One region of the Chryseobacterium sp. FW101-FHT12H09 genome, then DNA from elsewhere that is predicted to be linked to it. Evidence: riboswitches for the same ligand, from Rfam matches in the RefSeq annotation. Region 1 holds a riboswitch; each other region holds the start of a gene.

The links. A riboswitch is a leader RNA that binds a small molecule or an ion and turns the genes downstream of it on or off. The one in region 1 is predicted to bind S-adenosylmethionine.
Region 2: linked by a shared signal. The riboswitch ahead of AC3WRL_RS10030 (alpha/beta fold hydrolase) and the one ahead of AC3WRL_RS09305 (SusC/RagA family TonB-linked outer membrane protein) in region 1 are both predicted to bind S-adenosylmethionine.
Region 3: linked by a shared signal. The riboswitch ahead of AC3WRL_RS06140 (TonB-dependent receptor plug domain-containing protein) and the one ahead of AC3WRL_RS09305 (SusC/RagA family TonB-linked outer membrane protein) in region 1 are both predicted to bind S-adenosylmethionine.

Annotation. Positions count from the first base shown of each region.
Region 1 covers NZ_JBYTCP010000002.1:774,993-785,912, reverse strand. Annotated here, with positions in the region: gene AC3WRL_RS09320 (CusA/CzcA family heavy metal efflux RND transporter) at 1-1,104, opposite strand, end outside; gene AC3WRL_RS09315 (DUF6660 family protein) at 1,245-1,568, opposite strand; gene AC3WRL_RS09310 (RagB/SusD family nutrient uptake outer membrane protein) at 1,973-3,463, opposite strand; gene AC3WRL_RS09305 (SusC/RagA family TonB-linked outer membrane protein) at 3,481-6,396, opposite strand; SAM riboswitch class I at 6,480-6,576, opposite strand; gene AC3WRL_RS09300 (type II 3-dehydroquinate dehydratase) at 6,820-7,224, shown strand; gene pckA (phosphoenolpyruvate carboxykinase (ATP)) at 7,301-8,917, opposite strand; gene AC3WRL_RS09290 (GYDIA family GHMP kinase) at 9,045-9,950, opposite strand; gene fabD (ACP S-malonyltransferase) at 9,961-10,836, opposite strand; gene AC3WRL_RS09280 (LysM peptidoglycan-binding domain-containing protein) at 10,905-10,920, opposite strand, start outside.
Region 2 covers NZ_JBYTCP010000002.1:922,763-933,682, forward strand. Annotated here, with positions in the region: gene AC3WRL_RS10015 (OsmC family protein) at 1-108, shown strand, start outside; gene AC3WRL_RS10020 (T9SS type A sorting domain-containing protein) at 180-1,856, opposite strand; gene AC3WRL_RS10025 (MGH1-like glycoside hydrolase domain-containing protein) at 2,093-4,699, opposite strand; SAM riboswitch class I at 4,885-4,994, shown strand; gene AC3WRL_RS10030 (alpha/beta fold hydrolase) at 5,059-6,033, shown strand; gene AC3WRL_RS10035 (ACT domain-containing protein) at 6,061-7,599, shown strand; gene AC3WRL_RS10040 (O-succinylhomoserine sulfhydrylase) at 7,717-8,877, shown strand; gene AC3WRL_RS10045 (homocysteine S-methyltransferase family protein) at 8,914-9,936, shown strand; gene metH (methionine synthase) at 9,998-10,920, shown strand, end outside.
Region 3 covers NZ_JBYTCP010000002.1:100,800-111,719, forward strand. Annotated here, with positions in the region: gene AC3WRL_RS06140 (TonB-dependent receptor plug domain-containing protein) at 1-2,725, opposite strand, end outside; SAM-I-IV-variant riboswitch at 3,032-3,131, opposite strand; gene AC3WRL_RS06145 (TonB-dependent receptor domain-containing protein) at 3,332-5,554, shown strand; gene AC3WRL_RS06150 (HesA/MoeB/ThiF family protein) at 5,714-6,424, opposite strand; gene thiH (2-iminoacetate synthase ThiH) at 6,436-7,554, opposite strand; gene AC3WRL_RS06160 (thiazole synthase) at 7,568-8,341, opposite strand; gene AC3WRL_RS06165 (thiamine phosphate synthase) at 8,338-8,952, opposite strand; gene AC3WRL_RS06170 (thiamine phosphate synthase) at 8,962-9,552, opposite strand; gene thiC (phosphomethylpyrimidine synthase ThiC) at 9,549-10,920, opposite strand, start outside.

The sequences.
Region 1 (10,920 bases):
AAGACCAGCTCTAAGATTCCCCAGGAAAACAACAAGTACGAAGATGACAATAAGTGCACCTTCTATTAAGTTTTTTTCTACAGTCTTCATTGCTCTTCCAACCAGATCCGTCCTGTCAAGGAAAGGTTCGATCACCACGTCATTAGGAAGAGATTTTTGAATGGTTGGTATTTTAGCCTTAATATTATCTACGACTTCATTACTATTGGCTCCTTTCAGCATCATGACAACTCCACCTACCGCATCTACTTTTCCATTAAAGGTCATGGCACCGTAACGAACGGCGCTTCCAAAACGAACATCGGCTACATCTTTAATAAAAATCGGAACACTGCCTGTTTCATTTTTTACTGCAATGTTTTTAACATCCTCCAAAGAGGTTACCATACCTATTCCACGAATGAAATACGCATTGGGCTTCCTATCAATATAGGCTCCACCCGTATTTTGGTTGTTTTTTTCTAAAGAGGTAAATATATCTGTAATACTTACTCCCATTGCTTTAAGACGATTTGGGTTGATAGCTACTTCATATTGTTTCAATTCCCCCCCAAAACTATTGACCTCTGCAACTCCAGGAGTTCCATTCAGTTGTCTACGTACGATCCAGTCCTGCATTGTACGTAGTTCTTTAGCATTATATTTTTTCTCACTCCCTTTTTTGGGATGAAGGATATATTGGTATACTTCTCCTAATCCCGTACTTACAGGAGCCATTTCCGGAGTTCCAACACCTTTTGGTATTTCCTCAGCTGCTTCTTTTAATTTCTCACTAATGAGCTGCCGGGCAAAATAGACATCTACATCTTCTTTAAAAACTACGGTAATAACAGAAAGACCAAATCTTGAGATACTCCTTGTATCCTCAATCCCAGGAACATTGGCAATGCTCTGTTCGATCGGAAAAGTAACCAACTGCTCTACCTCCTGGCCGGCCAGGGTAGGGCATACAGTAATAATCTGCACCTGATTATTGGTAATATCAGGTACGGCATCTATAGGTAGTCTGGTAGCACTCCAAACTCCCCAAATAATCAATAACAAGGTCATAATACCTATGATAAACTTGTTATTGATGCTGAATTTTATGATTTTATCTAACACAAATAAGATTTATTTTATTGAAAATATACACACGATGGCATTTTAAAATGTCATGTGCAAAAGTATCATGAAGATCCTTGCAATGTAATTGCAAAGTTTCACGTAGGTTAGAAAGCATTACTTTCTAAAAGTCAATAAAATTAAATTTTAGGGGGTTGCCAGATATTCTCGTAAACCTGATAGGCAAAATCATTCTTTTGAAAAAGAATCTTTTTTGAAAAATAAGTCTGAACCTGTTTTGGAACACTTAGTAGGGGTTCTGTTTTGAAAGCTGTCACCGTAATCTGACAGCAGTTGCAGACACATAAAGGAGAACAGATATCGCCTTTGTCTTTTGTATGGGGCTGCCCGATACTTAGTGATGCATTAGTTGTAGATGAATTGGGTTGTTTATGCACATCTTCACATGGCATTAGAGATAATGCCATAAAATAGAATGCTAAAATCCATCTTAACAAGTTCATTGTGACAAAGGTATATTTTTTTTATTAAAAAAAAATTAAATCCCGATATTGTATATTTATTTTAGGCGATAGCCCGCAAAGAACTATATTTAAAATTTAACTAATCATTTATAAAAAACTATATTATTCTTCAGTCTTTTTAACCATACTATTGATAATCATTCAAAAATAGTAGAGATGAGAACCAATAAAAGACTATTAAAAATTACTTATGATTATTTCCTTGCCAATGAAATAATAGAGCATGATAAAAGTAAAAAGCTTAATCAATTCATGGTAATATTAGATTTATTAATCTATTATAGATATAAAGCAAGTAAAAGAAAATATCGAATTTTCAAGTAAATAAACCCACTTGCAAATACAAGGGGTTTATTTATATCATTTTTCAGCAAAAATAATCACTACAAATTTGGATTATTCTCCACTTCCTTCTGCGGAATCGTAAACAAGTAATATCTACTGTTGGGAGCAAATACAGATTGATCAGGGAAAGCAAATATAGAGTGTCCTCTCCCATTCACTGTTTTCACTGTACCATCCGGAGTTGTTATCTGCACTTTAATCGGTTGTCCACTCGCATCAGTGTATGGTTTTCTTGCTACCGTACCTTGAGTTCTGATAATATCAGACAAAGAGAACCCTTCCCCAAATAATTCTTTTCTTCTTTCAATCAGGACTTCTTTAATCACATCATTCTGTGCTAAAGGTCCAGTATACACATTGGCATGTCGGGCAGATTTTAATTGGTTTAAAATAGTCACCGCATTGGTCACATTTCCATTTCTGGCTTCTGCTTCTGCTTCAATTAAATACATCTCAGCAGCTCTCATGAAGACAATGTCTGCAATAAGATTGGCTTTAAATTTAAATTTAGCATATCTTAAAAGTCCTTCCCTTCCCGGAAGTCCATCCCATTGGAACAACTGATATCTGATGTCATTGGTATCAAACAGATCTTTAAAATAAGGATCGGCCATGAAACTGTAATAATAACTTCCTGAAGAAGAAACATCCAGATAATGAAAGGCATAACTTTCACCTGATTGTTCCTGCGTCTGGCCATGTCCCCAAATCCACTCCGCATTAGTAATATCATTAAATCCATCTTTATATTTTTCAGCGGCCATTAATGGAAATCCTGCTTTTGCTATTTGTGCAGCAGTAACCGCTTTAGCCCATTCTCCAGTATTCAGATAAGTTCTTGCCAACAGTCCGTTTACAACAGACCTGTCAATTTTATCCTTATTATTTCTGGTATAATTCTGCAACAAATTACTGGCTTCTGAAAGGTCATTTTTAATTAAAGTATAGATTTCCTCAAGGGTGGCTCTTTTCTTTCCTACCGAATTCGTTGTAGTAGGTTCAGTATAAATAGGCGCTACCAAAGCATTTTTATCTTTTAAATAACTGAACTGATAAAAACTAGCTAAATTCAAATAACAAAAAGCACGTAAAGCTTTTGCCTGTCCCTTAACCTGATCTTTTTTGGACTGACTCCCTTCTACTCCATCAATTCTTGCTATCACATTATTCATATTATTGATCGTGGAATATAACATACTCCAGATAAATTGCGAGCGACTTCCAGTATTGTTTACCAGATCGGTAAATGCATACGGAGATGCAAATCCATATTTATTTGTGAGAACCGCAACATCACTTCCCATAGTATCACTTGTTCTCAGCACAGTGGAATAACCAATATTAGCATAGGTAGTTCCATCATCATTAAATTTTGCCCAAGCTCCATTAATAACCGTTTCTGCACTTTCAGCAGTTTTAAAAACTTCTGCTTCATTTGCCTGGTTAGTAGGTGCTGTTTCCAGATCATTTGCACAACTGGAAAAAGACAGTGCTGCAATTATAAAGGCTATATATTTTATTTTTTTCATTGCTTTAATTTTAATTTTTAAAGGGTTGCCTGAAGGCCAAAAGTTATTGTTCTCATTGCAGGGTACCTATAATAGGTCGTTCCATCGAGCGTCTGCTCCGGATCCATTCCTTTATGCTTATAAAAAGTAAGTAGATTTTCAGCCTGAAGATAAATTCTAAATTTCTTTAAACCTAACTTCCCAAAATAGTCTGAAGGCAGTGTGTATCCAATGCTTACATTTTTCACTCTGGCATAGGTCCCCGAATACAGGAACCTTGAAGATGCAGATGTCCAGTTGTTTGTTTTCGTACTTAAAGCCGGTACATCAGTATTTGGATTTTCCGGCGTCCACCTGTTGATCATTTCAGCACTCCAGGCTCTTCCTGCACTGCTTCCATTAGACATTAGCATCGTGTAATCCGTATCAAGGATCTTACCTCCAACACTGAAGGTTACCAATCCTGAAAAATCAAAGTTTTTATAGGTTATGCTTGTGGTCAATCCACCGGAAAACTTAGGTAAAGAAGACCCTTGTAAGGTTTTTGTAGCTTTTGCATACTCTGAGGTTGTCCCTTCCACTGTATTTCCATTCGCATCCTGGTAGATGTATTTCCATAAAGGAGACCCATTGCCTGGATCAACACCCACCCATTCAGGAATAAAGAAATCATAGACTGAACCTCCAACCTGTAATAATTTGGTTCCTGTAACAATAGATCCTTTTGGAAGTTTTGTGATTTTATTTTTCAGAGTGGTTAAATTAAGATCAACGTCCCACTGGAAATCATCTGTTTTAACAGGTGTAGTAAATAATGAGAATTCAAACCCTGTATTTTTCAATTCACCAATATTGGCAGAATACCCGGTAAAACCAAGAGAAGGAGCTAATGGTCTGTCAAATAAAAGATCCTTACTCTGGCGTTGGAAATACTCTACATTCCCTTTAACTCTATTGTTAAGTATTGCAAACTCTAATCCTACATTTAAATTGAGATTTGTCTCCCATTTTAAATTCGGAGTTGGAAGTCTGCTTGCTACAGTTCCTCCTTCACCAAGATTATTGTAAAATGCATATAAACTCTGATAAGCATAATATGTACTTAATTTATCATTTCCCTGACCTCCGTAACTTGCACGAAGAGTAAGCTGATTAAAGAAATTCAAATTCTTAATAAAACTTTCATTTGAGGCTTTCCATGAACCTCCCACAGACCAGAAAGTTCCCCATCTATTTTCAGGTGAAAATCTTGAAGAACCATCCGCTCTTACAGACCCTGAAATAAAGTAAGTGTTTTTAAAATCATATTCTGCTTTACCTAAAAAACTCAGTAGACCTAATTTATCACTATTCCCACTGAATCCTCCCAACAGGGCAGCTGCATCCGGCTCATAATAATAAGGCAGAGAAAACTGACTTCTGTTTCCAGATATTGTTTGATATTCATAATGATAAAATTCCTGCCCTGCCAGAATATTGAAATGGTGCTGGTTGAATTTTTTATCATAGGTCAAAATATTACTGGTTGTATAAGATAGGGTTCTCGAATTTGTTTTCGTTACAGAACCACCTATTTCACTCCCCTCGCCCAACAATGGATTAGAATAATAATGTCCATTATAATTGACCAGGTCAACTGAGAAGCTTGATTTAAATTTTAACTCTGGTAAAAAAGTAAAGTCTAAAAATCCTTTTCCTGAAAAATTATCTTCTCTGTTTTCGTTTTTATCTAAAGGTAAAGTTGCCGCAGCATTTTGATTCTGCAAAGCACTTGTTGGTCTGTATTTTCCAAAGTCATAGATATTGTTTCCATTGGCATCCAGTATGTAACTTCCATCCGGATTTCTTTCATAATATGGATAAAAAGAAGGAATTACTCTTGCTGCATTAATGATATTATCTGTTCTTGAATCTGAAGAAGGTGGAGCTTCCTGAAGACTATTGGTATAACTTAAATTAGCACCAATAGTTAACCATTTTTTGACTTCATTATTAATTTTTAATCTGGTGCTGTATTTTTTAAAACCAGAACCAATGGCAATTCCTTTATCATCCAAATACCCTAATGAAAAAAAGTAATTCCCTTTCTCATTTCCACCGCTGAAATCAAGATCGACTTGATTTCTTGAAGCTACTCTCTGAAGAATATCCCGCCAGTCATCATTCCATAAAGCCTTAGCTCCAGGTAAAAGCTTTCCATCGGTTCCTACTGGCTGAGCATAATTTGGTCCATAAGGATTAATTCCCAATTCGTTCACCAAATTGTTTGTAGCCATCTGTGCTGCCTGTTGTGAAGATATCTGAGTTGATTGATATCCATTCCTCAAAGCTTCCCAATACAATTGAAAATACTGATCTGTATTTACCTGCTCATAATCTTTTACTGCTCTGCTGGAAAAACCCTGGCTCATATTAAAGTTGATTCGAGGCTCGCCTTTTTTTCCGGATTTTGTTGTTACTATTATAACACCATTTGCCCCTCGTGATCCATATAAAGAACTCGCTGTAGCATCTTTCAAAACACTGATAGACTCAATATCGTTTGGACTGATAGAATTAATGTTTCCATCAAAAGGAATTCCATCTACAACAAATAAAGGATTGCTTGAAGCACTGATAGATCCGATCCCTCTGATACGTATCGTTGCTGTGGCTCCAGGTTGTCCGGAGGAACTTACTGCCTGCAGTCCTGCCACTTGCCCTTCCAGTGCCTTGGTAATATTAGTAACTGGTCTGTTATTAATCTTTTCACTTGAGATTGTTGCTACAGAACCTGTATAACTTGTTTTTTTTGCTTTACCGTAAGCAACTACGACAACTTCATCAATATCTTTTTCCCGAAGTGTATCTTTTTTAGGCTTTGCTTCCTGACCATTCACACTCATAATTCCTAAGAAAAACAAAGCACTTGGTGGAATCCAAATTTTAGCCTTAAATAAATTTTTACTAACCATAATCAATTTTATTTATGAAATATTAAAAAATAACCCTTTGCGGAAAATACAGCAAAGGGCATCAATAAATTTGATTAACCTAATGCTTATTTTCCCTTAAAAGGCTGAATGTAACACCTTGCATTATGCAGGTTGTTAAGATTTCACAGGGTCAGTTCCCTCCATCTTTCTTTATAAGCCGATCGAAATATGGGTGCAAATCTAAAAACAATTAGTCTATAAAACAAGTAGACTATTAAATTTTTTATTAAAATTTCTCAAAAATTAACTAAATTTTTACATAAACTGCCTATCAATAGAGCTTTAGAAAAAATGTTAAATTTTCAAACATGAGAAATATCATTAAAAATAATGTAATCCACCTTATTGAAATAAAAGACAGAAATATAAATGCTAATCAAAAAAACTTTTTAATTTTATAGTATGAAAATTTTAATTGTAAACGGTCCAAATCTTAATTTGCTAGGAACGAGAGAACCGGAAATTTACGGAACAATTTCAATGGCGGAATATTTAGATAAATTAAGATCGGAATTTCCTACTCAAGAGCTGAACTATTATCAATCTAACATTGAAGGTGAACTGATCAACAGACTTCAGGAAGATAATTTTGATGCTTTAGTAATAAATCCGGGAGCTTTTACCCACTATTCTTATGCTATAGCTGATTGTTTAAAAAACATTCAAAAGCCTAAAATTGAAGTCCATATCAGCAACATTTATAAAAGAGAAGAGTTTCGTCAGAAGTCTGTGACTGCTGCATATACTGATGCGGTATTATCAGGCTTTGGCTTACAAGGTTACAGATTAGCGCTGTTGAGCTTCTAATTTTTGGTCACAAAAGAAAAAAATAAAAAAGCCTCATCAATGATGAGGCTTTAATTTTATATTAAGATGGTTTGTCTTAAATTGTTTGTTCCTGTAATTGCGGACCTGAAGCAATAAGCTTTTTCCCCTCTTCAGTATTACAATACTGTTCGAAGTTTTTAATGTATCTTGAAGCTAGATCTTTTGCTTTTTCTTCCCATTCAGTTGCATCATTATACGTATTTCTAGGATCTAGAATACCTTCCGTAACATTTGGTAAAGAAGTAGGAATCTCTAAATTCATAATTGGAATTCTCGTCTTAGGAGCATTTTCGATAGACCCATCAATGATCGCATCAATAATGGCTCTTGTATCTTTTAAAGAAATTCTTTTACCAGTACCATTCCAACCTGTATTTACCAAATAAGCTTTTGCACCGTGTTCTTTCATTTTACCAATCAGTGTTTTAGAATACATAGTTGGGTGTAATGTTAAGAATGCCTCACCAAATGCAGGTGAGAACGATGGTTCTGGAGAAGTAATTCCTCTTTCAGTTCCAGCTAATTTAGAAGTGTATCCACACAGGAAGTGATACTGAGCTTGGTTTTCATCCAATATAGAAACCGGAGGTAATACTCCGAACGCATCAGCAGAAAGATAAACTATCTTTTTTGCATGTCCGGCCTTAGAAGGCAAAACAATTTTGTTGATATGATAAATCGGGTAAGAAACTCTTGTATTTTCCGTGATTGAACCATCTGTATAATCAGAAACCCCATTATGAACAACAACATTTTCTAAAAGTGCATCTCTCTTAATCGCTCTGAAAATATCCGGTTCTTTTTCTTCTGATAAATCAATTACTTTAGCATAGCAACCACCTTCGTAATTGAATACTCCATTATTATCCCAACCGTGTTCGTCATCACCAATCAGATATCTTTTAGGATCTGCAGATAAAGTCGTTTTTCCTGTTCCGGAAAGACCAAAGAATAAGGCAACATCTCCTTCTTCACCTACATTTGCAGAACAGTGCATTGATGCCATACCTTTCAAAGGAAGATAATAATTCATCATAGCAAACATTCCTTTTTTCATTTCTCCTCCATACCATGTTCCACCAATGATCTGAAGTTTTTCAGTAAGGTTGAACATTACAAAGTTCTCAGAATTTAATCCCTGAGCCTCCCAGTTTGGATTAGTTGTTTTAGACCCATTCACTACAGTGAAATCCGGCTCTCCAAAGTTTTCCAGCTCAAAATGAGATGGACGGATGAACATATTAGTAACGAAATGCGCCTGCCATGCAACTTCTACAATGAATCTTACTTTAAGTCTTGTATCAGCATTTGTTCCACAAAAAGCATCTACAACATAAATTTTCTTAGAAGAAGAAAGTTGGTTTAGCACTAATTCTTTACAAGACTGAAAGATTTCTGCTGTTGTAGGTAAATTCACTTTACCATCCCAGAAAATTGTGTCTCTTGTAACATCATCCTGAACAATATATCTGTCTTTAGGAGAACGGCCTGTAAAAATTCCCGTTTTTACTGATACTGCACCAGATTCCGTAAGTTCAGCTCTTTCAAAACCCTGATTTTCGGGAGAAACTTCTGCTTGAAATAATTCCTCATAAGAAGGATTATATATTACTTCATAGTCTCCTTTAATCCCTAATTTTTGTAAATCCTGGATGATTTTAGCGTGTTTCATTTTACTTATATTTTCTATTTCTTTTTTTAGTCCAACAAAATTAAATATTAATTTATTGTTAAAGGTGGTTAAATATAATGATATAAGTCAGAATGACAAAGAAAAATGAAGAGTTGTAAATTGTTGTTTATGAGTTAATTATATTATCCCAATCAAAAATAGTATTAAAACCTTTTCCCCGAAAATAGTCCTTAAAGCCCCTGAATTTGGCACTCATCACAAAATCACCTCCCCATGCGCCCAAACTTTTTACAAAAAAGGGACAGTCTTCAAAAAGCCGATCCTTAACTGTTGGCATGTTCAGAAAGTGAGAAATTTTTTGTTCGTGAATCTCCATTAATCGTGAAAAATTATCCAATTTATTGCACAATAAAATTTCTTTTGTAAGATTTGAGAACTCTTCGATTAATTCATCAGATTTTACTTTAGATTTATAAAGATTAATAGCCTCTCTACTGTCTTGTTTCTGATTTAAATGAATAAAGATCAATTCATCTTTGAAAACAGGATTGAAGGTTACCTTTTTATAGTGTATTTCGGGTTTGTTTTGGTAAAGAACTGCAGATTTCTCTTTTGCAACAGCGATATCATAACCACTTCCGCCTAAGCTCATGGTATTTAACTGAAAAGCATTTATTCCTGCCCACTCGGAAAGATTATTCATTAAGGTAGAACTGCTTCCCAATCCAAAATCGGAAGGAAACTGAAGATTTGTTTTTAAATAATAGGAATCTGTTCCAGCAAGTTTGCTATTTGAAAATTGTTGTACATTCTTTAAAGTTTTTACAATAAACTCCGCACTTATAGGAATATTGGTATCCAGGATCTGCCACTCTTTATAATCAATGACAGCTTCTAACCAAAGTTTATTCTGATGATAGGCTTTCCAGAAAATTAATGACTTCCGATCATTTTTTTCATCAAAAAAAAACTCTTGTCCTAGTTTGGTTGGTACCGCTAGGACAAGAGCTCCATCTATTGCGAAATATTCTGAAGTCAGCATCAGCTTTCCTGGTGAAAATATCTCGCCCATATTATTTTGTTTAGATTGCAGAAGCAACGTCTACAGAACCATCAATCTTTTTGATCAATCCTTGAAGCGTCTTTCCTGGTCCAACTTCTACGAAGTTAGAAGCACCATCTTTAATCATATTCTGAACAGATTGCGTCCACTTTACAGGACCTGTTAGTTGTGCAATCAAGTTTTGTTTAATTTCGTCAGGGTTAGTAACCGCTGTTGTTGTAATATTCTGATAAACCGGAATAGTTGCTTTTCTAAATTTGGTAAGCTCAATTGCAGCAGCTAATTTCTCTTGTGCCGGCTGCATCAATGGAGAATGGAAAGCACCATTTACAGGTAATAATAACGCTCTTTTAGCACCTGCCTCTTTTAATTTTATACAAGCCTCTTCTACAGCTGCTGTTTCTCCGGAAATCACTAATTGTCCAGGACAGTTATAATTTGCCGGAACAACAATTCCGTTAATCTGAGCACAGATATCTTCAACTTTAGCATCTTCTAATCCCAAAATTGCAGCCATAGAACTTGGATTTGCATCACAAGCTTCCTGCATTGCTTTTGCTCTTTCAGAAACTAACTTAAGTCCATCATCAAAAGATAAAACTCCATTAGCAACAAGTGCTGAAAATTCACCTAAAGAATGACCTGCCACCATTTCAGCACCAAGACCGTTTACTGCTTTTAGAGCAGCTACTGAATGTATAAAAATAGAAGGTTGTGTAACCTCAGTTTTTTTAAGATCCTCATCCGCCCCATTAAACATAAGGGAGAGAATATCAAAACCTAAAATTTCATTGGCAGATTCCATCAAGTCCTTTATGTCTTTTCGAGAATCATATAATTCTTTTCCCATCCCAACGAATTGAGAACCCTGCCCAGGAAATACAAGTGCTTTCATCTATTAATTTAAAATATTATGCAAATATAAATATAATATTAAGAATTTCCTTAATGCAATCCTCTTCTCTAAGGAACCAATCGA
Region 2 (10,920 bases), 150 kb from region 1:
TTAAAAGCAGCACAATTATCATTTGAAAAATACTGCTCAGTTTCTAAAACTTTAGAACCTAATGTAGAAATTGGTTATGAAGTTTTTGTAAATGGTGAAAAGATTTAATTCTAGATACAAAACAAAATAAAAAAACCGGATAGTCAATCCGGTTTTTTTATTATTGATGGTTGTTAGTTTTATTTTTTAATCATTTTAGAACTTTTAAAAGAACCGTCTTTCATGGTTGCAGTTAAGATATAAACTCCTGATTTAACTCCGCCTAAATGTATCGTTGAGGAAGGGTTGTCAATTGTTGTTACGGTAATTCCTGAAAGATCAGTAAGGGTAATACGTTTTATATCTGCAAAATTTTCAAGAAAGAGAACATCAGTGAAAGGGTTAGGGTAAGCTAATCTTTCTTTAGCTTTAGCATTTACTTCATTTACAGCCAGGATAAGAGGTTCCAGTGTTACTGTAACTGTAAATGTGTTATTGTCAACCTTGTTATAATCTGCATTACAATCCGAACTGCCATAAGTTCTCCAGGCTCTAAGTTCAAAATTGACATCTCCGGTAAGGTCATTTGCTAAAGACAGTGCCGTTCTGTTATAAGAATAGGTTCCTGAATTACCACCTGAACCACTTGTTATTGCTGTTTCGGAGGTGTTATTATTTAAACAAACTAGTAAACTTCTTTGCTCAGACATCCACCCGTTTGCGACAGTAGACATTGTATAAGAAACAGCGGTAGATTTTATTTTATAACCAGTAGGTACACTAACGGTTACAGCTCCAGCGCAATTGGTGGTTGCTGTTATTGTTGGGTTTATATCGTACATCGTATTAATATCTCCGATTGTATAAGTAGAAGATATCTGTCCTACCGTAAATTCTTTCATTTTCCAGAATCCTTTAGTTCCACCACAATTTGATCTCACCCAAAAATAGTAAGTCTCCCCTGTGGTTAATGAGTTCAGGGTTGCGGTAGTGGTACCAGCGGCAACACTTCCTGTAGGAGTTGTAGTTGCAGTTGGTGCCGTTGGTGTGCTGCTGTAATAGTAATCGTAACCTGAAGATGGCGCTGTTGCTGGCGCTGTCCAGCTTAAAGTTGCACTATTCATTGTAGAAGTATACGTAATATTTGAAGGTGAAGGGCAGGAACTATATACATCGGCGGAGAATGCAAAAATATTTGGAATTCCGCCAGTACCGGTTTTTGTGATAGTTACACTTTGGATGTTTTTAGACTGATTAGCAGCATCAATAGCAAGAGGGATTTGATACAATCGGGGTTCTGTTCCACCACCAGATTCCAAATTGTCATTATTGAGGTTAATTCTTCCTATCCCCTGAATGGCAAAATTTGCTGCGTAATACCAATCGGAAATATTGATTCCGGTAAATGACTGTGTTGAGGAGTCGGCGAAGTTAACGCTTACATCCACGGTACAGGCTCCGCTGCCTCCTGTTGCCAGCATATATAAGTTTATTGCCGGGATAGGTGTCGAAAAGGTAAGAGTTCCTGAATCAGCTGTATTTTCAAGTCTTAAAACATTATTGCCACTGTAAGAAGCTAATTGATAACCTAATCCAGGGGTAGAGCTGACGGCAGAATTGAACATTCCACTAATAGGTAAACCATACGTCAATGGTGTGCTGGTAGAAGTTAATTGAAAGTCTCTCGAAACAAAGGCATAATTGACACCATCTACATCATTGTTAGTAGAAGTCGTTGAACTTCCAATTCCATTCGCGATAACATCAGCATTATATCCACTTTGGATGGGAATAGGTTGATATTCCTGAGCATTAATCTGATGAATGAACATGCTTGATAATACCAGGCATGCAGCAGGTAGTAGTTTTCCTTTCATAAAAAATACTTTTAAGTTTGTTATGCTAAGATAAAGATTGTTTTATTAATAATTCATCATAATTTCAAATTGATTATTAAATTTTCATTAAAATATAAGACTAAGTATTTTTATGTAATGTAAGCATATGTGTTCTCATGAATAAGAGAACTTTTTAATAAAGAGGAACGGCAGGGATTGGTGTCTAACTAAAAAAAATACTCCTTTTTGAAAAGAAGTATTTTAGGTGTTTTATCTTATCTTGGTTTCATAAGTTTGGCTACAGTAGCGGTCCAGCCTGTTTGATGTGATGCACCAACTCCACGACCATTGTCACCATGGAAATATTCATAAAAAGTGATATAGTCCTTAAAATGCTCATCATAATTAAACTTATTATTTCCACCATTAAAAGCCCTTTGCCCCTGTTCATCTTTTAAAAATATCGAGCAAAGTCTATTGCTGATATTCTGGGCCACTTCTTCAAGGTTTCTTTTGTCTCCACTTCCCGTTGGTAGTTCCACTTTTAAGCTATTGCCATAATAGAAATGAAATCGCTGAAGACTTTCTACGATTAGAAAATTAATCGGAAACCAAATGGGTCCTCTCCAGTTACTATTTCCTCCGAACATCCTGCTGTCACTTTCTGCCGGTGTATAATAAACAACGTTTTCAGTACCATGAACGGAGAATATAAAAGGATTTTCTTCATATACTTTTGACATCGCCCTGATTCCATAGGAACTTAAAAACTCTTTTTCATCGAGCATTCTGGTAAGAACTTTTGATAATCTGTTTTTGCGTAAAATGCTCATTAAGTGCTTTCTTCCGTGGCCTTCTTCATCCCAATGAGAAACTAATTTTGTAAGTTCTGGTTTGTTTTTAAGAACCCATTCCATTCTTATTTTAAAGTTAGGCATTTTTTCCAGTAACCCGTGATCGATGATCTCTACAGCGAATAGTGGAATAAGCCCAACAATACTTCTCAAGCGAAGGGTTACACTTTCACCATCACCTAATTGGAGTACATCATAGAAAAATCCATCCTCTTCATTCCATAATCCTTCCTTGCCATCACCCATATTTTCCATAGCTTCTGCAATATAAAGATAATGTTCAAAGAATTTAATGGCCATATCCTCATATACCTGGTAATATTGAGCCAGCTCCATAGCTATTCTCATCATATTCAAGGCATACATTGCCATCCAGCTCGTACCGTCTGCCTGTTCCAGATGTTCGCCATCTTTGAGTTCCATATTTCGGTCGAATGCACCAATATTATCGAGTCCCAAGAAACCGCCACCAAAAATATTCTTACCATTTTTATCCTTACGGTTCACCCACCATGTAAAATTCAGAAGTAATTTCTGGAAAACTTTTTCAAGGAACAACAAGTCTGGTTTGCCATTTGTTTTTTCATCAATTTTAAAAACCCTGAAACAAGACCATGCGTGAACAGGTGGATTTACATCACTGAGGTTCCATTCATAAGCAGGAAGCTGCCCGTTGGGGTGCATATACCATTCCTTTGTTAATAGAAGAAGTTGGTTTTTTGCAAATTGTGCGTCGATCAATGCATAAGGAACGCAATGGAAGGCCAGATCCCAGGTTGCATACCAAGGGTATTCCCATTTATCAGGCATGGAAATTATATCCTTATTATGCATATGATTCCACTCTGTATTTCTTACGTAGTTATAGAAATCCCGTGGTGCATCAAAATTGGGGTCTCCTTTTAGCCATTTTCCAACGTTGTAGTGGTAAAACTGTTTGTTCCAAAGTAATCCTGCGAAAGCCTGCCTTTGAACATTTCTTTCATCCTCATTGGTTACATCGTGCTGAACTTCATTATAGAATTCATTTGCTTCGGCAATTCGGGTATTGAAGATTTCTTCAAACTGGTAAAAAGGCTCATCCGTATCTTCGGGTGATAATCTGAAATCAAAAGTTTTTGACTGGCCACCGCCAATTATTTCATCGATGATAAAAGAAGCTTTTGATCCTCTTTTTTCAGGATTGATACTATTACTTTTATGAATGATATAATCATTTATTCCATCTTTGAAATAGGTGTTTTCAATAAATGGGACTCCATATAATTTCCGTGTATTTGTTTCATTATCACAAAAGGCACTTCTTGCATTTGTATTTCTTGAATAAAACTTTTTAATAGAAACACTGTCGTGATTGATATCAATACAGCCTTCATTTGAAGCATTCAACATGCCTTTATAAGTATTGTAACCCCATTTCCAGTTATTTCTGAACCATGCGGTTGGAGCTACGACTATAGGTGCATCCTGTTGGCTTCTGTTATGGATAGAAACCCGTACCAGAATGTCATTGGTTTCTGCCTTGCAATATTCAATAAAAATGTCAAAATATTCATTATTATCAAAAATTCCTGTATCAATAATTTCATATTCAGCCTCTTTTTTGCTGCGTCTTCCATTTTCAGAAACCAGATGGTCATAAGGAAATTCATTGATGGGATACTTGTATACCATCTTCATATAGCTATGTGTAGGAGTGTTGTCCAGGTAGTAAAAGATTTCTTTGATATCTTCCCCATGATTTCCCTGAGGGTTGCTCAATCCAAAAAAACGTTCTTTTACCATTTTATCTTTCTTGTTCCAGAACGAAAGAGCAAAGCAAAAAAGCTGTTTGGTGTCGGATATTCCTGCAATTCCTTCTTCCCCCCATCGATAAGAATAACTTTCAGCTTTGTCGTGGTTTGTAAAGTTCCAGGCATTGCCATTAGGGCTATAATCTTCACGAACATTACCCCATTGTCTATTGCTTACATAAGGGCCCCAACTTTTCCAGTTGATATCTTGTAATCTTTGTTTTTCTGCGGTCATAAATCATCATTTTCACTACGAAGTTAATTTTTTTGAAAAATAATTCCAATTTTTTCTATCTGAATAATTCTTAACATATCCTTGTAACTCTTATAATTAGAGGGTTTTTGAGAAAAAAAATTTTTTTTGTAAAAATTTAAAATAAAATGAACTATCTTTGCAGCTCGATCATTCAAATATTGAAAATGTTATCAAGAAAGGTTGAGGGATTAGACCCTATGAAACCTTAGCAACCCTTTGTGCAAGCGAAGAAGGTGCTACGTTCTACCAAATATTTATTTTGGACAGATAACTTACTGAAGTTCTTCAGCCATTTCTCGTGGCATTTTCAATTGTGTTATAAGTAATATATAATAGAATTGAAAACAGAACTAAAACATATTAATCTTTCGTATCAAACCTATTCCGGAAAGGAATACCATATCCCGTTGAGTTATCAGCTCTTCGGGAAAGAATTGTTTACTGCACCCATTATTTTAATTAACCACGCTTTAACAGGAAACTCAAATGTTTCAGGGAAAAATGGTTGGTGGAAGCAGTTAGTGGGAGAAGGAGAAGTTATTGATATTAATTCTTATACCGTTCTGTGTTTTAATATTCCAGGAAACGGTTATGATCATTTTTTAATTGATGAGTATGAGGACTTTACACCTTCAGATATTGCAAATATATTTTTAAAGGGTCTTGAGTTTTTAAATATTAAAAATTTGTACGCCATCATTGGAGGCTCTCTTGGAGGGGGAATAGGCTGGGAAATGTTGGTGAAAAATCCACAACTGGCTGAAATATTCATTCCTATTGCCTGTGATTTTAAAACACACGATTGGCTTCATGCTCAGTGTTTGGTTCAGAAGTTTTTATTGAACGGAAATGATGAACCATTACAAAAAGCCAGAATTCATGCGATGTTGTGTTACAGGACTCCACAATCTTTAAACGACAGATTTCAAAATAAATACAATACAGAAAAACAAAAGCTTGAATCAGAAGATTGGCTTGTTTATCATGGAAAGGCTCTTAATGAAAGATTTAGTTTGAAATCTTACAAGCTAATGAATCATTTACTTATGAACATCAACGCTGAAGAAAATAGGTTGGAGAAAATTCAGGCACGAATGCACTTGATCTCCGTTGATACAGATCTATTCTTTCCTGCTTCAGAAATCCGGATGTGTTTTGAAAAACTGACAGGCAAAAAAGAGAATGTTTCTTATCACGAGATCACCTCAATACATGGGCACGATGCCTTCCTAATGGAATATAAACAATTAAATAATATCATTAAAAACATCTTGTTACAGACTGAAATTAAGCGAACACAAAATTTCCTGTAGCAACACTAAACAATAAAGAATGAACAGATGAAAAATGCTAACGAAATAAAATTTTTAAAAAATAGATCAATTATCAAATTTGAGGGTGAAGATTTCCTGGGAGAAATCGGTATTGATGGAAGAATTTTTAAAGCACTTACTTTAGCACGGATTAGTGTTGGAGTAATTTCACAACAGGCTATTGAAAACGGATTATCAATTCTGGTTCACGAAGATGATTCTGAAAAGGCTGTAAATTGTCTGATTGATGAATTTGAATCAGAAAGAAAATCCGGGAAAGTTTCTCAGATCTACAGTATTAACAATGTTTCTGTCTTAGGTTTTGTAGCTGAGGACCTTAATAAAGTACTTGCAGAGTTGGCTAGAAATAATGTATTCCCATTACTTCTCAATCAAATAGCAAGCGAAAAAAGAGTAAATATCGTAGTAACCTCTTCACAAGACGAAAAAACTAAAAATATCATCGAATCTGAAATATCAAAAAAACCTAAAACAGTTCATCTGGCAATAATAGGACATGGAAATGTTGGAAAAACTCTAATTGATCAGGTTTTACAATCTTCAGAAGAAATCAAAAGACGAAAAAAAATTGACCTTAAAGTAGTAGCAGTTGCGAACTCAAGGAAAATAGCATTCAATAAAAAAGGTTTCGACAGTAACTGGAATGATGAGGTTTTAATAGCGGAAAGCCCTTCAAATGTTGATGAGCTAATTAATTTTTCAAGAGAAAATCAATTGGAAAATTTAATAGTAGTTGATAATACGGCAAGTAAGGACTTTGTTAAAAACTATCATGCCTTGGCAGAAAATGGATTTGATCTAGTTTCTTCGAATAAAATATTCAATACACTACCTATTGAAGAATATCGTAAACTAAGATATACGTTGAATAAAAACAACAGACGTTATCTTTATGAAACTAATGTAGGAGCTGGTTTACCTTTGATTGATACGATAAAATTATTACACCTTTCAGGAGAAAATATTACAAGAATAAAAGGGGTATTCTCCGGTTCTTTAAGTTATATTTTCAATAATTTCTCTATTAGAAATGATAAGTTTTCAACAGTTATAGGGGAGGCAATGGAAAAAGGTTTTACTGAACCAGATCCTCGTGAAGATCTTTCTGGAAATGATGTAGCAAGAAAACTTTTGATTTTAGCCAGAGAACTTGATCTTATTAATGAATTCAGTGATATAAATATTCAGAACCTAATCCCTGAAGACCTTCTTTCGATCGGGAAAAACGAATTCATCTCCAGACTGGAAGAATTGGATACTGAATATCAGAATATCAAAGATGGTCAGGCTTCGGATCATGTATTACGTTACGTAGGTGATTTACATGGTGATTTACAAAAGGAAAAGGGGCAGCTTGATGTGAAATTGATTTCTGTTCCTGCTACCTCGGCTTTAGGCCAGCTAAAAGGTTCAGATTCCATTTTTGAGATCTACACGGAAAGTTATGGTGAGAATCCGATTGTGATTATGGGTGCAGGAGCAGGAGCGCAAGTAACTGCAAGAGGGGTTTTCGGAGATATTTTAAGAGTAAGCGAAACTAAATAAATTAATGTACGAATGTAGCAGTATAACAATGTATCAATAACTACCCGGAAAAGAAGAATTGCTTTATTGGTAAACTGTTACATTGATAAATTGTTACATTATTAGAATTAAAACTATATGGAAAATTTTGAAACATTTGCAATAAGAACTCAGACAGAAAGAACTCAGTTTGATGAACATTCGACGCCTTTATATCTTACATCAAGTTTTATTTTTCAGGATGCTGAAGATATGAGAGCGAGTTTTGCAGAAGAAAAACCAAAAAACTTATACAGCAGATTCTCCAATCCGAACGTTACGGAATTCACAGATAAGATAGTAAAAATGGAAGGTGCAGAAGCGGGATATGCTTTTGCAACAGGTATGGCGGCCATTTATTCGACTTTTGCAACATTGTTGGATGCGGGAGATCATATCGTAAGTTGTCAATCTGTTTTCGGATCTACACATACTTTATTTACCAAGTATTTTCCGAAATGGAATATTGAAACAACCTATTTCAAAGCAGAAGATGCAGAAGATGTTGAAAAATTAATTAAGCCTAATACAAAGATTTTATATCTGGAGACTCCAACAAATCCAGCCATTGAAATTTTAGATTTAGATTTTTTTGGAAAGATTGCTAAAAAACATAATCTTATCTTTATTGTAGATAATTGTTTTGCAACACCTTACCTTCAGCAACCTATCAAGTATGGTGCTGATGTTGTCGTTCATTCGGCAACAAAATTAATTGATGGACAGGGACGTGTTTTAGGAGGAGTAGCAGTAGGAAGAGAAGACCTGATAAGAGAGATCTATCTTTTTGCAAGAAATACAGGACCTGCAATGTCTCCTTTTAATGCGTGGGTTTTATCTAAAAGTTTGGAAACATTGGCGATCCGAGTAGAAAAGCATTGTGAAAATGCTCTGAAAGTTGCTGAGTTTTTAGAAAACCATCCAAATGTGGAATTGGTGAAATACCCATTTTTACCTTCTCATCCGAGTTATGAAGTGGCAAAAAAACAAATGAAGTTAGGAGGTAATATTGTTGCTTTTGAAATAAAAGGAGGAATAGAGGGTGGAAGAAAGTTTTTAGATAAAATAAAAATGTGTTCACTTTCCGCAAACCTTGGAGATACAAGAACAATTGTTACGCATCCGGCCTCTACGACTCATTCGAAGTTAACGGATGAAGAGAGAAATGAAGTCGGAATTACAGCAGGTCTCGTTCGTTGTTCAGTAGGGTTGGAAAATGTAGAAGATGTGATTGCGGATCTACAACAGGCCTTAGATTAATTCAATAGAATAATAGGTTTTAACCAAAATTTACAAATGAGAAACTCAGAACAATTATATAAAGCGCTTTCACAAAGAATTTTAATTCTTGATGGAGCTATGGGGACAATGCTTCAACGATATAAGTTTGAAGAAGAGGATTATCGTGGCGAACGATTCAAAGATTATCCGCATTTAGTAAAAGGAAATAATGATCTACTTTCTCTTACACAGCCATATGCTATAGAAGAGGTTCATAAAAAATACCTGGAGGCCGGAGCAGATATCATCGAAACCAATACATTTTCAGGAACGACGATTGCAATGGCAGATTATCATATGGAAGATTTGGTATATGAACTAAATTATGAGTCCGCAAAGATTGCAAGAAGAGCGTGTGATGAATTCACAGCAATTAATCCTGATAAACCCAGATTTGTTGCAGGATCAATTGGACCAACCAACAGAACGGCTAGCTTAAGCCCGGATGTTAATGATCCCGGATACCGCGCCATTACATTTGATGAGTTGAGAATTGCCTATAAGCAACAATCTGAGGCTCTATTAGATGGTGGATCTGATATTTTATTGGTGGAAACTATTTTCGATACACTCAATGCAAAGGCGGCTTTATTTGCGATTGATGAAATCCAGGACGAACGAGGGATAAAAATTCCAATTATGGTGTCTGGAACTATTACAGATGCCTCAGGAAGAACGTTGAGCGGACAGACCGCAGAAGCCTTTTTAATTTCTGTGTCGCACTTAAATCTACTAAGTGTCGGTTTCAACTGTGCACTGGGAGCTAACCAATTGACACCTTATTTGGAAACCCTGGCTCATAATTCAGATTTTTATGTTTCAGCCTACCCTAATGCAGGTTTGCCTAATGCTTTCGGTAAATATGATGAGACTCCTGAATTTATGGCAGAACAGATAAGAGAATATGTAGAAAAAGGATTGATCAATATTATTGGTGGATGTTGTGGGACAACACCTGAACATATCAAGGCTATTGCAGATTTGGTTAATAAATATGAACCACGAAAGGTTAATAAATATAACAATGTATCTATCTAACAATTTATCAGTAATTAATCCATTGCTGAATTGTCAGATTTATAAATTGGTAAATTAAAATATGAAATATTTAAGATTGTCGGGCCTCGAGCCTCTTATCATAACACCGGAAAGTAATTTCATCAACGTTGGTGAAAGAACTAATGTTGCGGGTTCTAAAAAATTCTTAAGATTAATTAAAGAAGAGAAATTCTCTGAAGCATTAGATATTGCCCGCCACCAGGTGGAAGGGGGTGCACAGATTCTTGATGTTAATTTTGATGATGGATTAATTGATGGAAAAGCTTCCATGATCAAATTTCTTAACCTTATAGGCTCAGAGCCTGATATTGCAAGAATCCCAATTATGGTGGATTCTTCCAAATGGGAGATCTTAGAAGCAGGGCTACAGGTTGTGCAGGGGAAATGTGTAGTTAATTCTATTAGCTTAAAAGGGGGAGAAGAAGAGTTTGTTAAACAGGCTAAAGCAATTAAAAGATATGGAGCTGCTGTTATTGTCATGGCCTTTGATGAAGATGGACAGGCGGATACTTTAGATCGTAGGATAGAGATTTCAAAACGGTCTTATGATATTCTGGTTAATCGGATCGGCTTTCCCGCTGAAGATATTATTTTTGATTTAAATATTTTCCCTGTGGCAACAGGAATGGATGAGCACAGAAGAAATGCGCTGGACTTTATTGATGCCACAAGATGGGTAAGACAGAATCTTCCTTATGCTTCTGTAAGCGGTGGGGTAAGTAATGTTTCATTCTCTTTCCGTGGAAATGATACGGTGAGAGAAGCTATGCATTCTGTTTTCTTATACCACGCTATTCAAGCAGGAATGAATATGGGAATTGTAAACCCTGCAATGCTTGAGGTCTATGATGAGATCAACAAAGAGCTGTTGGGATTAGTAGAAGATGTTATTCTTGATAAAAGAGAAGATGCAACAGAAAGGCTTCTTGATTATTCAGAAAGAAATAAATCGGTCAAAAAAGA
Region 3 (10,920 bases), 670 kb from region 1:
TTGCGAATAAAAATCTCCCACCAATACCATATTGGGAAACCTGTCTCGAATAAACAAACTGATTATCTGCAGTTAAAGAATTGATAAGAGGATTTTTAGAAGGCATAACATTGAATATATTATTACTTCCTATTGTTGCTGAAACATTTTTATTAAAATCATATCCAACAGAAAGATCGGTTACAAAGCGATTATTCAATACAAAATGTTCCTGTTTACCTACAACTCCATCAAAGTTAGCATCCAAAACATCAGCATCTGTTACCTTACCAAAGAAAGAATTTCTTACCAGAACATTAAAGGCAGAAAATTTTAGAGCATTCGAAAGAGTAGCTTTTACACGAGGAACTGCTTCTTCAAAATACACTCTGTTAGGCTCTGAAAAATAACTATCAATTTGACTTACTAACTTGGGAGACGCATGGATCTCACCAATCCTTTTGGTCTGATTAAGATTGAAACCAAAATAGTTTTCCAGGCTAATTCCAGAACCTAATCTCGTGGTCTGTGAAATAGTAAGATCAAGCCCTTTTGTTTGTGAATCAACTGCATTAGCAAAGAAATTAGCAGCGCTAGCCCTGGCAAGATCAAAAGCATTTTGAAGAACAGCTTGGTCAGATCCCGGGGTAAAGGTGCCTTCCGGACGGGAAAATAAATCCGTCAATACTACCCTGTCTTTAATCTTAATATAATAAACATCCGCTGTTAGGGTAAGATTCAATTTTGGAACTTTCCATGTAACGCCTGTGCTATAAGATTGTGATGTTTCCTGTTTCAATTTTGGAATTCCCAAAGCCTGTGCCGCTTCAGAATTATTTCTAAAGGTTCCCACCTGTGTAGTCTGTCCCTGCTGAATCAACGTAGATGTTGAACTATAATAAATCTGAGCCAATGATGGTGCTCTAAACCCTGTAGATACAGCACCTCTCCAATTGAAATTATCAACCAATTTTACATTGGTCGCAAATTTATAATTGAATGTTGATCCAAAATCTGAATAATTCTCATATCGTAATGCTCCTTCTACCAACCACCAATCAGTTGGCTCCAGTTCAACATCCAAATATCCCGCAACACTATTTCTATTACCAGAAACTGCATTATCAGGGCTGAAACCCGGAAATACCTGTGAACCGGCAGGTCTGGTATTTCCAAAAAAATCGGTTACCAACTCATTTTTAGGAGTATTGACTGTGACTACATTTCCAAAAATATCATAAGAAGCATAAGAGTTTTCTTTACCCACATTCACTTTATAATTTTCGTAACGGTACTCTCCTCCTAAAGCTATGTTTAGCCCATGTAGTACGTCATATTTTTTTGAGAAATCAAGATTAAGTGTGTTCTGTAAAAACTCTAAACCTCCGGCATCAAAACTTCTTGGAGAGTTATTAACCAGGGAAGAATTAAAAGTATTTACTACTCCGAAATTGAATATGTTTTTACCAAAAGTATTGCTTAGGTCTACATTCCAGCCATTCAATTTTCCTTTAATTCCAGCTGCATAAGAATAGTCATTAATGGTTGCTTCAATCTGTGGTAAATATCCGTTAGGGGTAATAAAATTGATATTCCTTTCCGTATTTGGTAAACGGAAAAAACCACCCGCATTTCCTAACCTGTAGCTATAACCACCAAAAGAATAAACTTTCCAGTCATCATTAATAGGAACTTCTGAATTATAGTACACCTGTGCCGACTGCAGTTTCGATTGTCCAGCTCTGATACTGAAATCTTTTCGTTCCAATCCTCTGTAAGCAAGTTCATCATTAGTAACGTCTCCACCCAGTAATCCCTGTAATGTTGAAATACTATTTGCATTTGAAATTTGCGACTGTAAACTAGATGAAAAGTAATTTACTTTTGTTGCATATTGCTTGATCGCATTGATAATATGTTGGTTATTAAGTGTATTACCAATATTTTTATACAATCCATCAATGTCCACTCCATCTTGTGCTGCTCTATAGTTAATGGCATTATAGGCATTGTAAATATCACCATTTCTCACCCCTGCTCTTGAATAAGGATCCCGATATTGCGTTGATGTGGTAATATTAAAAAAACCTTGTTTCCCCAATTTAAAACCATAATTAAGATCTAAGGAAATGGTTTCTCCATCCAAGCCTCCCGAAAAATTATTGGTAACAGGTGAAGCATATCCACCCAAAAATAGTTGACCGGAAAAACCTAATCTCTTTTTAAGACCTAAATTGACAACTCCGGCAATCGCATCGGAACCATATTGTGCAGAAGCACCGTCTCTTAATACTTCGATTTTATCCAATGCAAAAGCAGGAATAGCATTAAGGTCTGTTCCTACAGAACCTCTTCCAGGTGTAAGGGTAACGTTAATCAGTGAAGATTGGTGTCTTCTTTTTCCATTAAGTAAGACTAAAACCTGATCCGGTCCTAACCCTCTTAGTTGTGCCGGATCGACAAAATCGGTTCCATCATTCACAGTATGTGATGTAGAAGAAAAAGAAGGGACTATATAGTTTAAGGCCTGACTGATATTGTTGACAGGGCTTTGTTTCAATATTTTTGAGATATTAATAACATCTACCGGAACGGGTGTATCTGTTAGTGATCTACCAGATCCTCTGGATCCAAGTAGAACCACCTCATCAATTTTTTTAGATTTCAAAGTATCCGATTGAGCATAATAAAATGTCGAAATAAGGGTGGCTGAAGTAATAATACTTCTGTGTTTAAAATTGCGCATGTGTTTTATTTTTAATTTTTTGTATTAATGATTATCTGCTTAAAACTTTTAAGCAATAGAAATTCCGTAACCCTGGGATACAAGGCTATTACGGAAACGATAAACGGATTTATTAGTTAATAGAAACTATAGAAAACTAAGAACAGCAACACATACACATCAAATAATGATATGCATATTGATGGGAATACTGAAGCTTCGCTTCAGTATCCGGTAGACAAAAAGTCAAATTCATTGTGGTGTCATTTCCCGTGTTCTTAAACATTGATTTATACTTTAAAACAAAAATTATAAGATGGGAAGAATAGAGTAAACATTTTTTCCGAAACTGAGTCGGCTTATCTATTTCAGCACCTTGCTTGTTTTGCAGGTTGCTATCCCATCTATGAGATTCTTGATAATTATGGGGCAAAGATATAACTATTTTGCAAATAAAAAAATAATTCACGGAAAAATTACATTAATCGCAAAATCAATCCAAGTCCTTAGAGTCTATAATTTAATGTATTCTTGGCACATTTAGGGAAATATCATATGATACAAGAAAAGATTCTTGTAACAAAATTTACTTTTACGCGTCTAACCAAGTAGTAGTAAAAAAACATTATGAAAAAAATTATACTCGTTTTATCTTTTCTAGGTATTACAGTTATACATGCACAGGAAAAGACCAATAATCAGGTAAAGGAAAAGCAAATTGAAGAGGTTGTAATGACCAAAACTAAAAAAGCCGTTGAACAGAAAGCAGACCGAACAATTTTCGATTTCTCTGAGCAACCTCAGCTTAATAACGGGAATGTATTAGAAGGAATCAAAAAACTTCCAGGGCTTGTTTCAACAGATATTGCAGGAATGATGTATCAGGGAAAAATACTTGATGTCTATCTTAATGGGCGTCCCTTGAATATTACGTCCAATGAACTTAATTCTTTTCTGGAAGGAATGCCAGCTAATTCGGTAGACAGGATTGAAGTCATTACACAACCTGGAGCTGAATTTCCAGCAACTTCAGGGGGTGCAATCATGAATATCATTACGAATAAAAATGCTAATAAATACCTAACAGCAACCTATTCAGGAAACTATTCTTTTAGCAATTATGGTAAATTCAGAAATAGAACCACTAATTCTTTAAATTTAAATGCCCGAAATAAATATTTCGGATGGCAATTGAATTTTGGTCAGAATTATCGTGAAAGTATGCTAAACTCGAATCAAAATGACTTATTACTAAGTAATACGGATAGGGTTGGTCGTGGCTATTTTGCAAAGTCAGGATTAACATTTGATTTAGGCCAGGACAGATTATTATTAAACTACGACATTTATCACAATAGAAATAGCAACTATACTGACAGCAATGGTTTTGCCGATCTACCATATATTCCAATCAAAGATAGCATAAGAGAGGGTAATTTTCATGCATTTGATGCTGCCTATACAAACAACTTAAGACAGGAAGCTGTTGTGACTTATCAGAAACGCTTTAGTGATAAATCTCAGAAACTAGATTTCCAATTCGGATATACTAAATCTACCAGTAAGTTTGATCAGAATAATGTCTTTAGGGATATCACTTATATTAATCCTGATGAGACTTTCCCGAGATTTTCAGATGGCATCTTACTAAACAACGAATCTGACATGAAAATAGCCAATTTCAAAATTGATTATTCCCAGCCAATTAAAATTCTTGATGGTGGAAAAGTAAGTTTTGGAGGATTATATGAAAAGCAAAACTTCGACACTCAAAGCAGAGGGTTGACCAATCTGGATTACCAAAGGCAAACAGCATCTACTTACTTAGAGTTTCAGGCAAAATTGAAAAAATTCGATTTTACGTTAGGATCGCGTGCTGAGAACTATGACATTTCCGGAATAACGAGAGTCATTGATAGCAAAGGGGCAGTTGTTCAGAAAGACTTACTTCCTTTTAACAAGTTCAAATTATTTCCTAATGCAAGCGTACAATACAGCCTGATGAATCAGGTTTCTCTTTCTGCTAACTATAACAAGAAGATCAGTTTGCCAAGTATTTCTGCGCTTAACCCAAACAACACAACATTCCAAGGGCCAAACACTCAGGTTACAGGTAACCCTAATCTACAGCCAACAATTTTTGATAACTATGAAGTAAAGCTTTCTGCTTTTGATTATGCATTTATTGGATATAGTGTAAGTTCAGCAAAGAATCAGGTGGCTCAGATTATCAGAAAAGATGGTAAGAATCTCTTCAACGAACAGGTGAATATCTCCAGTATGAGGATTCATAATTTCAATATAGGCCTTCCTGTACCATTTATGATTTTCAGTAAGCCTATGAGTGAGATCATGAAGTTTGATTTTAACCCTGATAAGATTAACTTTATGTATATCTACGCCGGATACCAAAAACATGAAATTGATAATTTAAACAATAGAGGATTTTGGATTTTCAATGTGATGACTCAGTTAATTTTACCTAAGCAAATAAAGCTGACGGCTAATTATAGTTATCTGACTCCAAAGGCAGGCTATTTCTACTTTACTGCAGAGAAACCATTCAGCAACACGGTTGATATTACCTTAACTAAAAAGTTTTTGGATAATCGCCTTACAGTCTCTGTTTTTGCCAATGATATCTTCAATGGGCAGGTAATGCAGGTACGTTCTAATCCACCAAATGGCGAAGCTGTTACGCTAAGAACGAAATATGATACAAGAAACTTCGGGATCTCTATTAATTATAAAATTCCAACTAAGAATAAATTAGCTAAGGAAGACCCTAATATCTTAAACAGTACTAAAAAAGAGGACAACGGCGGAGTAATGCAACAGGACAATAAATAAAACTTCGTGAAATTGCAAAATCGTTGATTTGTTAATTTGTACACTCGTGCTCAATGTTGTCTGTCATTTCAACAAAGGAGAAATCTATACTAAGTATTAAAATAAAAAAGGAGGCAGTAAGAATATTCTTACTGCCTCTCTTATTTAAAACAATATAATTTAAAAATTAATGGTTTGAAATCGCCATTCTAAAGTATCGATAAGAGTTAGTTGATTTAGATTTAAAGGTAAATCTGTTATTATTTTTAAAGTCAGATGCGCCATCATGCTTCCAACAATTCCTGGCAATGATCCCAGGACACCAAGGCTGTCACAGTCATTAAGGTCTTCATCAAAAGGAGGTTCAGGAAAAAGATCTCTTAAATTTTTGCTCTCTTTATAATTAAATATTGCAACCTGGCCAGAAAACCCAAGTATACTTCCATATACCAAAGATTTTTCTAATGTTACACAGGTATCATTAATTAAATATCGAGTGGCAAAGTTATCTGATCCATCTACTACAAGATCATATTCAGAAATTATTTTTTCAATATTGGATTGATCTATTTTCTCTTCAATAGGAATGGCATTTACATGATGATTGAGACTCTCAACAAACTCGACTGCGCTTTTTACCTTTGACGTTCCTACACTGTTTTCACTATGAATAATCTGTCGGTTTAGATTATGTAATTCTACGACGTCAAAATCTGCGATTCCCAATGTTCCAACCCCTGCAGCAGCCAAATACTGAATAACCGGACTTCCAAGTCCTCCAGCACCAACAACAAGTACTTTTGCATTGATTATTTTTCGCTGGCCTGCAACACCTATTTCATTAATAAATATTTGCCGGCTATATCTTGAAAACATCTCTTCACTATTCATGATCATCTTTTTTAAAAACCACTATATACGGAGTCCCAATCTTTCATTACCGGATCATATCCCGCTCCTTTAATCATATTCTTAATCACGTGCATACTTCTTTCATCACTGGTTTCAAATTGTTCCAGAGACTGTTTATCGACCGCATAACCACCTGGATTTGTTTTTGAACCGGCACTCATTGCTGTAGCACCTAATGAGACAATATGATTTCTAAAACTCTCATTTTCCCTGGTAGAAATAGATATTTCAATATCTTCATTCCAAATCCTATATGCACAGATAAGCTGTAACAGATCTTTATCCTCCATGATAAAATTGGGTTCTATGATTCCTTCTGCGGGTCTTAGTCTTGGAAAAGACACTGAGAGTTTACTTTTCCAATATTGTTTTTGCAGATAGTCAATGTGCATTGCATTAAACAAACTATCTACCCGCCAGTCTTCCAATCCAAGTAAAACTCCTAAGCCCATCTTATGAATTCCAGCTCTTCCAATTCTGTCAGGGGTATCCAAACGAAAATGAAAATTAGATTTTTTTCCTTTGGGATGGTATTGTTTATAAACTTCCTGATGATAAGTTTCCTGATATACCAAGACAGAATGAACCCCCTCCTTATGTAATAATCTATACTCCTCTTCTGATAGCGGCTGTACTTCAATTGAAATATTAGCAAAATGAGTCTTTAATAAACGGACTGCATTAATAAAATAGGAAATACCTACTGTCTTATTTGCCTCACCACTTACGAGTAACACATGATTTACCCCCATTGTTTTTAAGACCATCGCTTCCATCATAAGCTCAGTATCATTGAGCGTTTTTCTTTTCAGCTTATTATCTAAGCTAAAACCGCAATAGGTGCAAATGTTCTGACATTCATTACTAAGATATAAAGGAGCATACAGCTGTATAACTTTCCCAAATCTTTTCTGAGTAATAGCCCGCGTCATAGCAGCCATTATTTCCAGTTTTGGGGCAGCAGCTTTTGAAATCAGATTGAGAAAATCATCTAATGTTTTTTGTTTTTTATGCAAACTGTATTCTACGTCGGATAATGTGACGCTTTCCAATCTTTGTTTAACATCGTCCCATTCATAGCAGCTAAAAACTTCTTCAAAATTATTCATTAGATGATCTTTATTATTCAAATAAAAATGAAGTCAGTGGACTCGATGCCTCGGCATGAGAACTTATTGATCCAAGTCCTGCTTCATAAGCTCTTCTTCCGGCAATTACCCCTTCTCTAAATGCCAATGCCATATTGATGGGATCTCTGGCAACCGCAATTGCTGTATTTACTAAAACGGCATCTGCTCCAATTTCCATAGCCTTTGCAGCATCAGATGGAGCGCCTATTCCGGCATCAACCACCACCGGAACCTTACTTTGGCTGATGATAATTTCTAAAAAATCCATCGTTCTAAGTCCTTTATTAGTTCCAATCGGAGCCCCCAGAGGCATCACCACAGCTGTTCCCACATCTTCAAGACGTTTACACAAAACAGGATCAGCGTGAATATAAGGCATTACAATAAAACCAAGTTTGGCAAGTTCTTCTGTCGCATATAATGTTTCAATAGGGTCAGGTAATAAATACTTGGGATCAGGATGTATCTCCAATTTTACCCAGTTCGTTTCGAGTGCTTCTCTTGCCAATTGCGCCGCTAAAACAGCTTCTTTAGCAGTTCGTGCTCCTGAAGTATTGGGTAAAAGATGAGTATTTGTAGGCTTTAAAGCATTGAGAAGATCATCTTCCTGTGAATAGGCATCAATTCTTTTTAAAGCCATTGTCACCATATTACTTTCTGATGCAATGATAGATTGTGTCATTTCCGCCAGGTTTCCGAATTTACCAGTTCCAAGGAAAAGCCTTGATGCAAAATTTCTGTCTGCTATTGTTAGTATTTGATTCATTTGAAAGATTTTATAATGTCATTTGCAATGGATGGCTGATTTGTAATTTGTCCGGAAACTGCCACTCCATATATTCCGATCTGTTGTAATAATTCTATATCATCCAGTCTTACCCCTCCAATTGCGAATATTTTAGGTAGATCAAAAGATCTTTCTTCTAAATATTGAATCAGATGCTGATATCCCTCAAAACCAAGTATTGGACTGAGTTTCTCTTTTGTGGAAGTAAACCTTAATGGTCCCAAACCAATATAATTACATGGTTCTGATATTCTTTGAAGGACATCTTCCAATGTGTTTGCTGTTCCTCCAATTATTTTATCTGTTCCTAAAATATGTCTTGCTTCTAATATAGAACAGTCATTTAATCCTAAATGCACTCCATCTGCATTGATGTCTTTTGCCAGTTTTACATGATCATTAATAATGCATATTGCCTTATAATCACCACACAATAATTTGGCTTTTTCACAGAGTCCAATCAATTCCAGTTCAGAAGCATTTTTCCATCTTACCTGAATCCATTTTACTCCCGCATCCAGGGCTTTATAAATATTTAATTCCTGTTCTTCTTTTGTACTTCCCTGTGAGATATATTGTAATTTTTCCATGACCAGTTTTCAATAATTCATTTTATTTTCTCTACACCTTTGAAATATATCAAGTGGGTTTTCACTTTGCCATATAGCTCCTAATAAAGCAACCCCATCAGCTCCTGCTCTAAGTGCTTCTTTCATATTTTCATCAGTAATCCCGCCTAAAGCAACCAACTTTACATTTGGATTATCACTTGCTTTACTATCTTCCAGAATGGTGGTCTCATTTCCATATCCTCTTTTAGAGATACTTGGAAAGAAGGGGCTGACGAAAGCATATTCCCACTCTTGTCCAAGTGCATTAAAAGTATCAATACCATGTACTGAAGTAGAGATCATATTTTCTTTAACGTACATTTGATATGAGCCATTAATCCGATCAGATTCCCGGAAATGAAGTCGGGAAATGCCATATTCTTTAGCAAGTTCAAAATGGCTGTGTAAAACCAATTGAGGCCAAAAAGATTCATTAATTTGGTTTAAGAAACCTTTCATTTCATGATCATTGAGGAAAGGTTTCCTTACATGAAATAAGTCCAATCCCTCCAGAAATAATTGATTTACAACCTTAGCTTCATTAGAAATTGTTTCTTCAGAGCTTATTACAATGATCATAAATAGATCTCCTTTCCACTCTCAATAAACTCCTGTGATTTCACCAACATTCCCATTTCTGCTGATTCCCGGATTTCCTGAGTAATTTTCATAGAACAGAATTTTGGTCCACACATAGAACAGAAATGGGCAATCTTCGCTCCTTCTGCGGGTAGTGTTTCGTCGTGATAAGCTTTTGCCGTTTCCGGATCTAACGAGAGATTGAATTGATCTTCCCACCTGAATTCGAATCTCGCTTTACTTAAAGCGTTATCTCTATACTGAGAACCAGGATGACCTTTTGCCAGATCTGCAGCATGTGCTGCCAACTTATATGTAATAACTCCGTCTTTTACGTCTTTTTTATTCGGAAGTCCCAAATGTTCTTTTGGAGTAACATAACATAACATTGCACATCCAAACCATCCGATCATTGCCGCTCCGATTCCCGAAGTAATATGATCATAACCTGGCGCAATATCTGTAGTTAATGGACCCAGAGTATAAAATGGAGCCTCGTGACATTCTTCCAATTGCTTATCCATATTCTCTTTGATCATATGCATTGGTACATGGCCAGGGCCTTCAATCATCACCTGCACATTATGTTTCAAGGCAATTTTTGTAAGCTCTCCTAAAGTTTCCAATTCAGCAAACTGTGCCTCGTCATTAGCATCTGCAATTGAGCCCGGACGTAATCCGTCGCCAAGAGAAAATGCAACATCATATTTTTTCATGATCTCACAGATCTCTTCAAAATGAGTATATAAGAAGTTTTCTTTATGATGGAAAAGACACCATTTTGCCATAATTGAACCACCTCGCGAAACAATTCCCGTCACTCTATTCACGGTAAGATGAATGTATCTTAATAAAACTCCAGCGTGAATGGTAAAGTAGGAAACTCCCTGTTCTGCCTGTTCTATAAGTGTATCTTTAAATACTTCCCAGGTAAGATCTTCAGGAACACCTTTCACTTTTTCCAGTGCCTGATAAATGGGAACTGTTCCAATGGGTACCGGGCTGTTTCTGATGATCCACTCTCTGGTTTCATGAATATTTTTTCCTGTGGATAAATCCATAATGGTATCCGCACCCCATCTGCAAGCCCAAACGGCTTTTTCAACTTCTTCTTCAATACTGGATGAAACAGCACTGTTTCCAATATTAGCATTTATTTTCACCAAAAAGTTCCTTCCGATAATCATCGGTTCACTTTCAGGATGGTTGATGTTATTGGGAATGATCGCCCTTCCGGCTGCGATTTCATCTCTTACAAATTCAGGGGTAATTTTATTTTTGGGAGTTCTGGCTCCAAAGTTATTTCCTGGATGCTGAGAAGCCATTTCTTTAGAGACAAAATCAAGCTGTTCTATTCTTTGGTTTTCC